2 regions of the Veillonella sp. S13054-11 genome follow, and region 1 is predicted to be linked to the other one. Evidence: riboswitches for the same ligand, from Rfam matches in the RefSeq annotation. Region 1 holds a riboswitch; the other holds the start of a gene.
The links. A riboswitch is a leader RNA that binds a small molecule or an ion and turns the genes downstream of it on or off. The one in region 1 is predicted to bind thiamine pyrophosphate.
Positions count from the first base shown of each region.

Region 2: another riboswitch for thiamine pyrophosphate. It lies ahead of cytX (putative hydroxymethylpyrimidine transporter CytX); the one in region 1 lies ahead of thiC (phosphomethylpyrimidine synthase ThiC).

Region 1 is NZ_PPCY01000007.1:28,609-36,770, reverse strand. Features, by position in the region: gene VPHSUH08_RS07210 (YadA-like family protein) at 1-1,287, shown strand, start outside; gene VPHSUH08_RS07205 (type I restriction enzyme HsdR N-terminal domain-containing protein) at 1,529-2,686, shown strand; gene VPHSUH08_RS07200 (type I restriction enzyme HsdR N-terminal domain-containing protein) at 2,744-3,943, shown strand; gene VPHSUH08_RS07195 (ATP-dependent Clp protease ATP-binding subunit) at 4,218-6,371, shown strand; TPP riboswitch at 6,449-6,556, shown strand; gene thiC (phosphomethylpyrimidine synthase ThiC) at 6,635-7,939, shown strand; gene thiS (sulfur carrier protein ThiS) at 7,963-8,160, shown strand; gene VPHSUH08_RS07180 (thiazole synthase) at 8,162-8,162, shown strand, end outside.
Region 2 is NZ_PPCY01000004.1:290,736-298,897, forward strand. Features, by position in the region: gene VPHSUH08_RS05200 (metalloregulator ArsR/SmtB family transcription factor) at 1-52, shown strand, start outside; gene VPHSUH08_RS05205 (DMT family transporter) at 163-1,038, shown strand; gene VPHSUH08_RS05210 (AEC family transporter) at 1,080-2,069, opposite strand; gene modA (molybdate ABC transporter substrate-binding protein) at 2,439-3,227, shown strand; gene modB (molybdate ABC transporter permease subunit) at 3,466-4,134, shown strand; gene VPHSUH08_RS05225 (ATP-binding cassette domain-containing protein) at 4,143-4,769, shown strand; gene cytX (putative hydroxymethylpyrimidine transporter CytX) at 4,753-5,937, opposite strand; TPP riboswitch at 5,990-6,095, opposite strand; TPP riboswitch at 6,177-6,271, shown strand; gene thiW (energy coupling factor transporter S component ThiW) at 6,336-6,815, shown strand; gene thiD (bifunctional hydroxymethylpyrimidine kinase/phosphomethylpyrimidine kinase) at 6,815-7,648, shown strand; gene thiM (hydroxyethylthiazole kinase) at 7,662-8,162, shown strand, end outside.

The DNA of each region.
Region 1 (8,162 bases):
TTGGCGAAGAGCAGTGCCGTAGGTACAGGTCAAGCAACAGGTAATAACACAGCCACTAAAGTGGGGGACAAAACGGAAGTAGAATTCCGTGCCGGTGATAACCTCACTATTAACCAAACAGGTACAACTTTCACGTATTCCTTGAATAAAAACATGACAGGCCTTGAAAGTGTATCCGTAGGCGATGTAGCAAATGATAAACCGGGCGTTGTATTGAACGGTGCTGACGGCACTATGGGCGTACGCGGTAAAGATGGTGCGAATGCATCTATTACAGCGGCTAAAGGTGCTGACGGCTTGACAGGTACTGGTGCTGGTAAAGATCGTATCGTTTATGAAACGAAAGACGCTAACGGCAATTCTGTTAAAGAAACCGTAGCAACAATGAACGATGGTTTACATTTCGCTGGTGATAACGGAAATACAGTTATCGATAAGACATTGAATGAAAAACTCGAAATTGTTGGTGGTGCTGACGCAGCGAAATTGACTGATAACAATATCGGCGTTAATGCAAAAGACGGCAAGTTACAAGTACAATTAGCTAAAGATTTAAATGGTTTGTCCAGTGTAGAAGTGAAGGACGATAATGGCGGATCCACTGTTATGAAAGGTGACACTATTAAGAGCAAAGATGCAGCAGGAAATACCTCTGTTGTAAATGGCTCTGGCGTGACTATCACACCTGCTAATCCGCAAAATCCAAATGCTGGTACAGTGTCTTTGACTACTGAAGGCTTGAATAATGGCAACAATCAAATCAAGGGCGTTGCAGCTGGTACAGCAGATACAGATGCAGTTAACCTTGGTCAATTGAAAAAATCTAATGCTCAGCTTGCTAATGCAATTGCTAATGTTGAAACCGAAACACAACGAGTAGGCGCTCATGCGGCGGCTATGTCAGCGTTGAAACCAATTCAATATGATCCATTAGAGCCAACTCAAGTGATGGCCGGATATGGTAACTATCGTGGTAAGAGTGCAGCAGCATTAGGTCTTGCTCATTATACTAATGAAGATACAATGTTCAACGTGGGTGTTTCCGTAGGTGGACGTCATAATATGATCAATGCCGGCTATACTCACAAGTTTGGTAACAGCGATGCTAAAAAAGCTGTATCAGAACGCTACAAAGGCGGTCCAATCAGCTCCATTTATGTGATGCAGGATGAAATGACCTCTTTGAAACAAGAGAATAGTAGACAGAAGGAAGTATTGGATAAACAACAAGCTGAAATCGAATCATTGAAAGCTATGGTTAATAGTTTACTAGCAACTAAAGGTTAATAACTAAATATAGTAATTAAAATGATGATTTCGCTATAGCATTCTTGTAGTGTTATCCGATGTCGTAAAGGGAAAAGGTTCCGTAGGAAGTTGATGGTCGATAAGCCTCAACTGAAATACGGAACCTTTTTGGTTTTAACTGTAGTGTCCCTTTATAAGACTACTAATATTTATGTATGATATAATGTTAAAAATGAAGGAATAATGAACTTCGAACAGCTGTTATAAGGGGATTTATATTGTGGAAAATATAGAAAAGATATTTAATAATATCAGATTACAGAAATATAAACCGGGAGGAACATCCTTTGCTGATCCTATACGAAATATATTTGTCCAATGCACACCAGAAGAGGTGGTACGGCAAAAAACAATTCATTTTTTACAGAGTGACTTAGGAGTGCCACTTGAGAGGATTAGCGTTGAAGAGTCTATGGCTCATGTGAAAAGAGGAAAACGGGGAAGAGCAGATATAGTTGTTTATAGGGATGATAAGAAAAAAGATGCACTTTTAGTAATCGAATGTAAGGCCCCTGAGGTGGATGTATCTTGTTATATAGTACGTGAGCAGGCAGAAGGATATCTTAAAATTCTTAATGCTGATTATTATATGCTGATTAATGGGCATCAGATTATAATGTATAAATATAATTCTGGACTTGCTATAGAAATTGAAGGTATTCCTTCTTATAGAGAACTTTTAAATGATGAAGTAGAGTATGCTCGAGCATTGCCGATAAAATCATATAGTTATCATGATATTTTGTCAAAGGACCTTCAACGTGCATTCCAAAAAGAAAATTATTTAGGTGATTCTACATACCATGATATAAAATTATTTGCACTTAATTTCTTAAATTTAATTTTACTAAAAACTGCTATTAATCATGATGATTTAATTGGGATAGGTGTGTCAGAGGATTTTGGTGTAAAAAGAACTAGGTTTGGAAATAGTGCTGGTTATAACTATCAAGAGTTGACCCGTTTGTTTATCGCTAAAGATAATAAGAATAAAGACTTAATTTGGGGTCTTAGTATGATTGGTTATTATAATACACAGTTAAATGTATCAATAACGAACAAGAAAAATAAACATCATACTTTACAATTAGATCTGGATAAATTTTGTGAGTATAATCCAGTTACCAATATGATAACTGTTACACATAATGGAGCCCTATCGTTTGGTAGAGGTGGATCTATGAAACACCAAGTTGTTATAGATTATGTAAAGGATAAAGCACCAGATTTAATTAGAGAGAATAAAGTATATCTTGGTAGTATAGATAATTCTAGGTTGTTGGAATGGGAGCATTTTGATGTTCAAAACTTTATAAATAATTTACTTCGATATGGAATACTTCGTGATGAAGTGCGTGCAAAATATAAAAGGAAGTAATATCTATAAATTTATAGTTGTTGAGAACAAGTAAATGATTTGAGGAGATAATCTATTATGAAGTATATAGAAGAGATTTTTGATAAGATAGAACTTGAAAAATTTCAACGGGATGGAGACTGTATATATGATCCAATACGTTGTTTTTTGTTAGCTGCGACACCGGAGGAGTGTGTTCGCCAAAAAACAATTGTATTCTTGCAACAAGAATTAGGAATACCTATTAATCGGATTTTTGTAGAAGAATCAATGGCACATACTAAAAAGGGATTACGTGGAAGAGCAGATATTGTTGTCTACCGTGATGATGAGTGTACAGATGTATTGATGATTATAGAATGTAAGGCGCCTCATATTAACGTGCTAGGTGATGAAGTATTTAATCAGGCTTCAGGATATAGAGAAATACTTAGTGCTGATTATATTATGCTGGTTAATGGTGTGGAGGCAATTATATATTATTATAATGATGGGGCATATCATGAAGTTAAGGATATTCCTTTATTAGAGGAGCTTTTAATAAAAGAAATTTCTTTTGTCGAGCCAGAACCCTTTGAGGCATATAAATATGAAGAACTTATGTCTGATGAGTTTCAAGAGGCATTTGCAGAGCATGGGGATATTAGTGAATATACGCCTAAATATATCAGAGGGGTTGCTTTAAACCTAATTAATTTAATTTTGCATAAGGAAATTAAAAAGAATGATGTATTAAAAAATATAGGTGTAACAGAGGATTGCTATGTAAGTATGCCACACTTTGGTAATAGTGGCGGTGGCAATTATCAGGTTTGGTCTCGCTTATTTATTGCAAAAGACCATATGAATAAAGATGAAGTGCTTGGTATTAGTATTTGTGGAACTATACATACTGAAAATGATCCACACTGGGGGAATAGAAGTGGCTCTACTCAACTTAATATATCTATAGCTAATAAAGAATCGCGGCATCATTCCCTTCAATTAAATTTAGATCGGTATTGTCGATATAATCCGATTACTAATATAGTAGATATAGTACATAACGGTTCTTTAACAAGAGGTAAAGGGGGCGCAGCTAAAAGAGCAGATGTTATTGCATATATTAAGGAGCGGGCGCCTGAGCTTGTTCATGGTGATGAAATATTTCTTGGATGTTTAAATAATTCTCGTTTATTAGAGTGGAGCGATCCTAATGTACAATCATTTATAAGGAATTTACTACGTTATGCAGTACTTCGTGATGGATTTAGAGCAGAATATAAAAAATCAAAGTAATATTGTTAATAAAAGACCATTCGACGAATGGTCTTTTTTGCATTTATAATAAATCACTCAAAAGTTTAATTTTAATTGCGCCCTATAAATCCAGTATTTATCTACATTCTTTCCTCATAAATCGAATTGGTCAAAATAAAAGTCAAAAAATACACTTTGACATATTGACTTTTTGACTTTTAAGGGTTATTATAATGTCGTAGGGTAAATAAACCCAGTAAAAATAGTATTAGTCAAATAGTTAAACTCTATGATGTATGAGGGGGTAAAATATATGAACAACAACTTTAACAACTTTGGTAATGAATTTTCTAGCATGAATGATTTGTTTAATCAATTGATGGGTAATATGGGTGGTTATTCCACAGAACGACGTAGTTATAAGATTAATGGTCGCGAAGTAACTCCAGAAGAATTTGCGTTTTATCGTCAAACTGGTCGATTACCATCTAATGAAGAAATGCAAGCTGCTCAAGCTGCGCAACAAGGTAAAATTAAACAAGATGGTATCCTTGCTCGTTTGGGGACAAACTTAACTCAACAAGCTCGTGATGGTAAACTTGATCCTGTAATTGGTCGTAATAAAGAAATCCAAGAAACAGCAGAAATCTTAGCACGTCGTACTAAAAATAATCCTGTACTTGTAGGTGATGCTGGTGTTGGTAAAACTGCAGTAGTAGAAGGCTTGGCACAAGCTATTGTAAATGGTGATGTTCCAGCAGCTATTAAAAATAAAGAAATCATTTCCATTGATATTTCCGGATTGGAAGCTGGTACTCAATACCGTGGTTCTTTCGAAGAAAATATTCAAAACCTTATTAAAGAGGTAAAAGCCGCTGGCAATATTATTTTGTTCTTCGATGAAATTCACCAAATTTTGGGTGCTGGTTCCACAGGTGATGGTCAAGGGTCCAAAGGCTTGGCAGATATCTTAAAACCTGCTTTGTCTCGTGGTGAAATGACTGTTATTGGTGCTACAACACAAGATGAATACCGTAATACAATCATGAAAAACGCGGCTCTCGCTCGTCGTTTTAATGAAGTCAAGGTAAATGCGCCATCTGCAGAGGATACTTTCAAAATCTTACAAGGCATTCGTCCATTGTACGAAGCGCATCATAATATTGAATTGCCAGATGCGGTGTTGAAAGCAGCTGTAGATTATTCCGTACAATATATTCCACAACGTAGCTTGCCTGATAAAGCTATCGACTTAATCGATGTAACAGCAGCTCACTTGGCATCTCAACATCCTGTAACAGATATTAAAACATTGGAAGCCGATATTGCAGATGCTAAAGCAAAACAAGAGGAATATGCTCAAAAAGAAGACTATGAATCTGCGATTAATGAAAAAATGCGTATTCAAAAGTTACAAGCAGAGCTTGATAACCATACAGAAAATCAAAAGGTAGTGGCTAAGGTTAACGATGTAGCAGAAGCCGTTGAAAGAATGACAGGTATCCCTGTATCTCAAATGGGAGCATCCGATATCGAACGCTTGAAAGACATGAAATCTCGTTTAGAAGCTCATGTAATTGGTCAAGATAAAGCAGTAGAAGCTGTATCTAAAGCAATTCGTCGTAACCGTGCAGGCTTTGACGAAGGTAACCGTCCAATCGGTAGCTTCTTATTCGTAGGTCCTACTGGCGTAGGTAAAACAGAATTAGCTAAACAATTAGCTTTAGATATGTTTGGTAACAAAGATGCAATCATTCGCTTGGATATGTCCGAATATAGTGATCGCACAGCCGTATCTAAATTAATCGGCGCTACAGCTGGTTATGTTGGTTATGAAGATAACTCTAATACATTGACTGAACGCGTACGTCGTAATCCTTATTCCATCGTATTATTCGATGAAATCGAAAAAGCAGACCCTCAAGTTATTACATTACTTTTACAAGTATTGGACGATGGTCGCTTAACAGATGGTCAAGGTAACACAGTAAACTTTAAAAATACTGTTATCATCGCTACATCCAATGCAGGTTTCGGTTATGGTAATGACAGTGATGATGAAAATAAAGTAGATGTAATGGAACGCATCGCGCCATTCTTCCGTCCAGAGTTCTTGAACCGTTTCAACGCAGTTATCGAGTTCAATCAATTAAGCAAAGAAGATTTGAAAAAAATCGTAGATTTAATGCTCGATCAAGTTAATAAGACTTTGGCTAAGAAAGACATTACTCTTGATGTAACTGATGCAGCTAAAGAATTGTTGATGGAACAAGGGTATGATAAAACTATGGGCGCTCGTCCGTTACGCCGTGTTGTGGAATCTGAAATCCGAGATAATGTAACAGATTTCTACTTGGATAATATCGATGTAAAACACTTGCTTGCTGATGTTAAGGATGGACACATTGCAATCTCTGAAAAAGCAGATTTCGATGATAGTAAAGACCAAGATAAGGCTGAGAAATAAACAATAGACGTATAAGTGTCGGAATAATCATTTGACAAATCTGAATAAAGTAGTAATATTAATAGCATAATTATATAGTGAGTATGCAAGGGAGCCTATTATATAGGCTGAGAAAGGGCTGCGAGCACCTGACCTTTATACCTGATCGGGATCATGCCCGCGTAGGAAGCACGCTAATACTTAATACGGGTATCGATCATTTTGTTCGATACCCGTTTTTGCATACCTAACTATATATGTCTTTTATATAGGAGGATGTAAAAATGTTTATGACACAATTGGAATCGGCTGTGGCTGGTGTAGTTACGAAGGAAATGAAAGTTGTCGCGGAAAAAGAATGTATGGATGAAGACGTATTACGTTCACTAGTGGCAGCAGGAAAGGTTGTTATTCCTTGTAACAAGCAACATACTAGCATTTCGCCAGAGGGGATTGGTAAGCGTCTTAGAACGAAAGTTAATGTTAATTTAGGTACATCGAAAGACGTTACTGATTATGATAGTGAAATTGAAAAGGTTAATCGAGCCATTCGACTTGGAGCAGAGTCGATCATGGACCTTTCAACTCATGGTGATACTCGTATTTTTAGACGTAAATTAATCGAGACATCGCCAGTAATGATTGGTACGGTGCCTATCTATGATAGTGTTATTCATCATCAAAAAGATTTGGGTGAATTAACGGCTCAAGACTTCTTGGACACTATCCGATTACACGCTCAAGATGGTGTAGATTTTATTACTATCCACAGTGGTATTACGAGAAAAACAATAGATCAAATCAAGAATCATAAACGGTTGCTTAATATTGTTAGTCGCGGAGGCAGTTTGGTATTTGCGTGGATGAGCATGACAGGTCATGAAAATCCATTCTACGAATACTTTGATGAAATCTTAAAGATTTGCAAAGAATATGATGTTACGTTGTCTTTAGGTGATGCTTGTCGTCCAGGTTGCTTGGCGGATGCAACTGATGTGTGCCAAATTGAAGAGCTTGTAAGGCTTGGTGAATTGGCAAAACGAGCGAAACAATATGGTGTACAAGCTATGATTGAAGGACCTGGGCATGTACCTTTACATCAAATACAAATGAATATGGAAGTTCAAGAATCTTTATGTGATGGAGCGCCATTCTATGTATTGGGACCGCTCGTCACAGATATTGCTCCAGGCTATGACCATATTACGGCTGCTATTGGTGGCGCTGTAGCGGGTATGCATGGTGCGTCCTTCTTATGCTACGTTACACCAGCGGAACATTTAGCCTTACCAAATGCAGATGATGTAAAAGACGGAATTATGGCTTTCAAAATAGCGGCGCATGCTGCAGATATTGCTCGTGGTATTCCTAATGCAAGAGATATAGATGACACTATGGCTAAGGCACGTCAAGTTCTCGATTGGGAGTCACAATATGCTTGTGCCCTTGATTCGGAACGGGCTCGTTCTATTCGTGAAAGTAGAGCACCGGAGGAAGATCATGGTGAAACCTGTTCGATGTGTGGCAAGTTTTGTGCTGTACGCAGTATGAATAAAGCTTTACAAGAAGAATATATTGATATTTTATAAGCTTTTTCATATGGGAGGTCACTATGGATTTAATTGTTAATGGAGAGCCAAAGCAGGTTTCAAACGAGCAACTTCATTTGGTTCTTAATGAATTAGGGTATGCCGGTAAACACTTTGTAGTTGAGCTTAATGGCGAGATTCTTAGTAAGGAAACGTATACAACCACTAAATTAACGGCTGCTGATAGATTAGAAATCGTTAGCTTTGTAGGAGGTGGTTGATA
Region 2 (8,162 bases), on a different contig from region 1:
TCATGTTGAATGTTTAGTTCGCATGGGGATGGAACACGTAGCTCATCAATAATTACATTTTAGTATCATGAACACATTTCGTCCTATTTAGGAGGAAATGTGTTTTTATATTTAATCTGAGTTGTATCTGATTATGGAGAAGTATATAAAGTGAATCTGTTAATGAAAAATATAGGAATATTAGTGGTATTTTTAGCTACTGTATTCTTATCAACAAAATCTATATGGGCAAAATTAATTTATTTAGATTCACTGAGCCCCGTGAATGTTCTTGCGTGTAGGGCTGTTTTATCATTACCTTTTTTTCTTATACCAATGATTCGTTTTGATTGGAATAGCGTGAATAAAAGTAAGGTTTTTAAATACTCATTTTTTGGAGCTATTCTTTATTTATCTTCATCTATAGCTGACTTTATAGGATTATTATATATATCTGCCTCATTAGAACGTGCTGTTCTATTTACATTTCCAATTTACGTTTTTCTGTTATCTTCAGATTTATCACGCATTACATTTTCAAAAGTAGTTCTAATTGTATCTACTGTGCTAGGCTTAGCAATTATGTTTAATCCTACCGTTGATAACCACCTTATAGATACTTTAATAGGTATTTCACTAGTTTTACTTTCTGCCATCTTTTGGGCGTTGTTTATTATTTATAGTAAGAGGGCTGTTTCGAATATTAGTCCTACTATTTTTACTAGTACTTATATGTGTATAACTACAGTACTTTTACTTTTTGGCTTTATAATTGATAGCAAAAATTTTACTACTTTTTTAACGCTTCAAACTCATACTATGATTTATTTAGTATTTTTGGCCATTTTTTGTTCTATCATTCCTTCATACTTGATGTCTTTTGGTCTTAAAAAAATTAATGCATCTCTTGCAGCAGTTATTAGTGCAATGGGACCAATAGTTACTTTAGGTTTAGATGTAGTTATTCTTAATCATAATTTAGCTTTGAATGAAATTATCGGTGCTATAATTGTTACAGCTTGTGTAACTTGTTTAACAAGGCTAAATGCTAAGGTATAAAAAATCACTCATAGCCATATGGCTATGAGTGATTTTTTATTTTAATATAATGGGAATAGGTAATAGGCTATAGTAATAAACAGTGGCATAGTTATAGCGGATAAAATGGTAGTCCCCATTACGATTTGTGTTGCATATTCTGGATTATTCTTCATTTCAATAGCAATAAGAGACATATTGATAGCGGTAGGTACGCTGTAGGTTATGATGATAGTTTGTGCCGCTATTGGATGCATAGGGCCGTAGAACATAATGAATAGTATGGTAATACCAGCTGCTATGAGTGGGCTCACAATGAGTCGTAATGTGGTAGCAAGCATGACATCCATCTTAAAGAAGTTTAGTGGTGTTCTGTTAATTTGCACACCTAAGGCAATCATAGCGACGCCAACGAAGGCATTAGCAAATATATTGAGTGGTGCAAAGAAGAAGAGACCGTGTAAATCGAAAGGGAGTAGGTGGCAAAGTAGTGCCAGTGGAATGGCATATACCATGGGCATGTGAAATACGACTTTTAGTGCATCCCGAGGGGTTAGTCGTCCAGCTCCAGCTTGGTAGAATCCATAGGTATTACTGCTAATAGTTTGGATGATCATGATGGATACAACACTTACTAACCCTAAATTAGCATAGGGGGTAGCTCCATCGATGACGTATGGAATGTTGGTGAATACAAATATGGCAAGTGCGACACCCATGTTTCCAACATTATTAAACATAACGCAGTTTTTTAAGGTTGCAATCTTAGCTACATCATAACCTTGCATCTTTCCTATCACATCTGCAAGGATTGAGTTTAGAATGAGCACACACAGTGCACAGAATACAATTTCCAAGGTACCTGAGTTAAGTTTAGCTTCATACATCGCTCGAAATATAAAGGTAGGCAACAGTATATAAAAGTTTAGTTTACTTAGTGTATATAGATCGAGTTTAAATTTTCTATCTAATACAAATCCTACCCCTATAAGTACTAGGATAGGTACCATAGAGTTCATAAAGATATGGCCTACTAATTCGAATAGATTCATCATCTCACCTAGAGTTTCTCATTAATATAAAGGCATAGTTTAACTATATCGTATAACTGTATAGTAAATATACAGTTGCTGTATATAAGTTATAGGTGAACAAGCGTTACGAAATGTGCTTATTCTTTATAATATTATCATACCATAGTATATATTATTTGGGGTTTAAAAAAATATTGATTATGATTACTTATCATAATCATCAGAAATATCTATACAATATGTGATTTTAGATATACGACTTTAACCATCGATTTATAGTATAATATGAATATATTGTATATTTTAGTTTAGTGTTAGATTATGTATCTCTGAGGTGAGTAATCATAGCGTTGTAGCATGGGGCATAAGAGATACACAGGAGGAATTATGAAACGAATTTTATTAGTGTTAATGAGCGTTTTCATGCTTGCCTTTTTAGTCGGTTGTGGTAATGATGCAAGTAAACAAGCTGAGTCGGCTAAACCAAGTACATCTGAAAAGATTACGGTACAAGCGGCAGCAAGCCTCAAAGGTGCTCTTACCGAATTGGCAGATGCATACAAAAAAAGCCATAACTTAGCAGATGATCAAATTGCTATTAACTTTGCTGGCTCTGGTACATTACGTCAACAAATCGAACAAGGTGCGCCAGCTAGTTTGTTCATTTCTGCTGACGAAAAAAACATGAAAATGTTACAAGAGAAAGACTTAGTAACTGACGTAAAACCATTTGTAACTAATGAACTCGTTCTTGTAGTTCCAAAAGGTCAACCTAAAGTTGAATTAAATCAAATTGCTTCTGTTAAACGTATCGTTTTAGGTAATCCTGAAACTGTACCAGCTGGTAACTATGGTAAACAAGTATTAACAAAATTAGGTGTTTGGGAACAAGTAGAACCTAATGTAGTGTATGCGAAAGACGTTAAAGCTGTAACTGCTTCCATTAGCCAAGGTGCTGGTGATGTTGGTTTCATCTACAAAACTGATGCTATTGCAGCGGGCGATGCAGTTGAAATCTCTGCTGTAACACCGGCTGACTCCCATGATCCAGTTATCTATCCAATCGGTATTATCAAAAAATATGACAACGCGTTGGCAAAAGACTTCTACCAATACGTAATGAGCCCAGAAGGCCAAAAAGTGTTAGAAAAATACGGTTTCTCTACTTCTAAATAAGAGTAAAACGCTAGCTTTCAGGGCTAGCGTTTTCTTATGATACAATAGAGATATTATCGGTATTACTAATAAAATTATTTTTAACTGTATGCTCCTTTTTACTCATTTGTAGTGATGAGTGAGGACTGATTAATAATCTAGCATATGATTTAGGACATAAATCTTATTGAAAAATATTTTAGAATTAATGGATACCGCAAATATTTTAAAGTTGTTGTGTATAGAAAGGGGGCGTGACATGAGCCCATTATGGCTATCACTATGGGTAGCAAGTATAGCTCTTATCATAGTGATTGTAAGTGGTTTAGCCGCATGTTATTGGATGAATCGCTGTAAATGGAGTGGCATGGCTATTATTGATGCACTTATTACCTTGCCGCTTGTATTGCCACCAGTTGTTGTTGGCTTTGCTCTTCTCATGGTGTTTACGCCAGGCTATGCCTTTGGTGCATGGCTTGAGACGCATGGTATGAGCGTTGTGTTTGCCGCATCTGGTGCGGTGGTAGCATCTTCAGTTATTGCGTTTCCATTATTTTATCAGACGGTGCGTTCTACATTACAATCTGTCGATCATAATATGGAGGACGTAGCGCGCACATTGGGTGCTTCAGAGTTACGTATCTTTTTTACTATTTCTGTACCACTCGCTTGGAAAGGCATTTTGACGGGCAGTATTTTAGCATTTTGTCGAGCTATGGGCGAGTTCGGTGCCACAATCTTGATTGCCGGTAATATTCCAAAGGTAACACGTACCATGCCATTAGCTATTTACTCCTATGTAGAGGCAGGGCAGTACATGGATGCCTTTGAATTAGTTATTTATATTTGTGTGCTCACATTGGCATTGTTGAGTGGGATTCACCTCATCACAAAGGGGTCCTTGTTCCGCCATATTGATAATAATTAGGAGGTCCGATGATTACATTTTCCTTTACTGTAGCGAGACCTTCTGTGACTGTGAAAGCCGATGGTGTACTTCCTTCTGGTATCACAGTATTAACAGGCCAATCCGGCAGTGGTAAAAGTACTTTCATTAAGTGCATTGCAGGGCTTGTGAAACCGACTACAGGTAGCATTCAATATAATGAAACTATATGGGTTGATCGCGACAAAAAAATCTGGGTACCTGCTCAAGAACGTCAAGTTGGCTATATGCCACAAGGTAATATCGTATTTCCACATTTATCGGTGGAACATAATATTACCTATAGTAAACGAGGCACGTCAGAGATGTGTGACAGCTTATTAAAACGCTTAGGCCTTGAGAAATATCGTAAAACGAAAGCAGGTAGCTTGTCTGGTGGTGAGCAGCAACGCGTTGCATTGGGGCGTGCTCTTTACTCTAAACCAACCATCTTGCTTCTTGATGAACCATTATCTGCACTAGACTGGAATTTACGTAAGCATGTTCGAGAGGATCTTGTTTCTATTATTCGCGAATGGGATGTGCCATGTATATGGGTTACCCATGATGAAAGCGAAGCCGAAATGGTTGGAGATCGGCACTGGACTTGTGAAGATGGGCTCATAGTAAGGCGTTAGCAGTTTTGCTTATGAATCCCACGATGGTTGTTACGATAAATGCTATTGCAAAGGCTGGTAATGTTGCACCTATAGAGCTTTCACTATGCAACATATAATGGTATAAACCTACAGATACAGCCCAAATCAGCCCACGAATTAGATAAGCCGATAGCGTTTGTACTTGCTGGCGGTTGACAAAATAGTCTGCCAATAAGATGGCAATCATTGGCGCAAATACAGAGCCGATAAGGTATAGAAAGTCTGTAATATCGTCCATTGGATATAGGATGGCTGCAATGGTGCCGACAATGGTTACAATAACCGCTATGCCTTTACTAGATGCTCCATTATAGATGGTCGTACTAGATACACCTGCTGAGTAAGCGTCCATAAAGGTCGTAGTTACTGTTGAGAAGATGATGACGATGAGTCCTGCAAGACCGAGGCCCGCGTTCATCATGATGGTAATAATGGAGTCGCCACCGCCAAAGATAGCTGCGCTAAGGCCCAAGGTGTACATGGCGACACTCGTTACGGTGTAGATGGCAGCACTTGTTAGTGATGCGGAGAAAGGGCTTTTGCTTTCACGAGTATAATCACTGATGAGAGGTAGCCAAGACAGTGGCATAGCGATTGATAGCTCAAGGGCTGCTATAAAGCTCATATTGCCATTAGTCATGAAGCTACTGTCACTAGGCCATTGAGAAATCATGTGAACTCCCATGTAGAGTGTGAGGCCTAGTAATAAAACAGATACGATAGCTTGAATATAGCCTGTATTGTGGAGACCGATGAAGAGCCATAAAATGACGAGCGCCCCAATAGCAATAGTCCAAATCATAGGAGATAGGGGCGCCAGCTCTTGTAAGGCAAGCATAGCATCGTAAATCATGATACTAGTCCAACCGATTAGTTGGATCATATTTAAAAAGGCAAAGCCCTTTGCCCCTAAGGGACCAAAGCTAAAGGCTGTCGTGTTCATACTGCCTTGCCGCAAACGGCCACCGATGAGTCCTGCTCCAAAGAGCAGAATACCGCCGATGATATGGCCTAAGATGATGGCATATAGTCCTTGAGTGAGGCCTAAGGGTGCTAGATAGGTACCGGTCATGATCTCCGCTATAGATAGGGCGGCACCAAACCATATCATGGCGAACTGTGGTTGTGTGATGTGTGTATCTTTCATACGTCCTCCTTGCCAGGAAGTCATAGAAAAAGCCGAGCTCACAGGAACTCGGCTATTAATCCTCTATGTTCCCTACGTTGGCATTATCCAAATCAGGTTATGGGTTAAAGCATTAGCTTACTCTCAGCCCACTCTTGTGAGCACCCCATTATGGTTTCATTATACGAGGTGGTGCGGGAACCGTCAATTCTTTTGTTGCATAGATTGTATAATGATGTTATAACTAGAGTATAAATATATATTGCCACTAGGGGTGCTTTTGCTGAGATTGACCATTCAAAACCCTAGACCTGATCCAGATAATACTGGCGTAGGGAAGTGGAGTGAAACATAATACTAAATTATTACGAGACCATTCCATTTGAGGTGGTCTCATTTTTTATTTAGTTGGAGGTATTATGAAAAAACTGATTATTGCTAGTATATGTGTAGCCTTAGGTGTCGTCTTATCAACTACGTCGATTCCCATTGGCCCGGCCCGAATTTTTCCATTTCAACATATGATAAATGTGATCTTAGCCGTTATAGTTGGGGCGAGATTCTCTGTAGGTGCCGCCTTTAGTACCTCTTGCTTACGTAATGTACTAGCGCTAGGTTCTCCCTTAGCCTTTCCAGGCAGTATGATTGGCGCTTGGTTATCTGCGTATCTATATAAGAAATACAATGCCATCTGGGCGGCAGCTCTTGGCGAAATCATAGGTACAGGGCTTATTGGTGCTCTTGTAAGTTATCCAATTGCTAACTTCCTACTAGGTAAACCGTTGGCGTTGTTGACTTTGATTACATCCTTCTCCATGAGCTCTGTTGCAGGTGCTTGTATTGGCTTCGTGGTATTACAAATCTTATCTCGTCGTAATTTGTTACACAAGGAGGCATAATGAAACTACATACTGCATTGACAATTGCCGGTACTGACCCTAGTGGTGGCGCTGGCATTATGGCCGATCTAAAATCATTCCAAAGCCGCCATGTATATGGTATGGCAGTGGTTACCTCCGTAGTAGCCCAAAATACAACAGGGGTTCACCACGTAGAACACCTATCGCTAGAAAGCATAGAAAAACAGTTACACGATGTATATTCAGATATTCTTCCTCAAGCCGTTAAGACGGGTATGATTGCTTTGCCGGAGATGATGGATCTCATCTATCCGTATGTGAGTAAGAACATTCCTTATGTGATGGATCCAGTTATGATTGCCACTAGCGGCGATCGACTTGTATCGGATGAGGCCGTCGATTTCTTAAAATCTAAACTCATTCCGGTCGCCACAGTCATTACACCTAATCGTAGCGAGGCAGAGGTGTTAGCGGATATGTCTATTACTTGTGAAAGTGACATCACAACGGCAGCTAAGCGTATTTTACATGAATTAGGACCTCGAGTGGTTATTATAAAAGGCGGCCATATTGGAGATGATGCAACGGATTATGCTTTCACCAAAGATGGAGATGTGCGTACGTGGACAAGTTCTAAATATGATACTGTTCATACTCACGGTACGGGCTGCACCTTCTCAGCAGTTATTACGGCAGAACTCGCTAAAGGACGTGATGTAATGGATGCTATTGGTATTGCAAAGGACTATATCGCTCTAGCTATTAAACATAACCCCGCCCTTGGTCATGGCTGTGGGCCTGTTAATCATATGGCTTATGGGTTATTGGTAAATGGCCCTCAAACGATGGATGAACTTTTGAAAAATGACTAGAGGAGATAGTTATATGACCTACAACAATCCAAATATAAATGGTTCAAATTGGTCCGAACTGAATATATTAGAGACTCTACGCAAAAAAAATCCTCTTGTTATTTGTATTACCAATGATGTGGTGCGGCCCTTTACGGCTAACGGTTTGCTAGCCATCGGTACATCACCCGTAATGAGTGAGTGCAGCGAAGACTTAAAAGACCTTATCGTTCATGCTGCGGCTCTACTCATTAACATTGGGACCGTTACACCAGATAAGGTTACCTATTACAAAGAGGCTGTTAAATTAGCGAAGGCTCATGAGGTACCTATTGTGCTAGACCCTGTGGGCTGTCACGCTGGGGCTTATCGATTATCTGTTGTTTTAGACTTGATTAAAACCGATGCTATTTCGTTGCTACGAGGAAACCAAAGTGAAATTAAAGCCATCTATGATGCTCTTAATACAAATCATAAGATTGACAGTTCTCTCTCTGGTAAGGGCGTAGATGGGGCACAAGTTGAGGATAGCGCA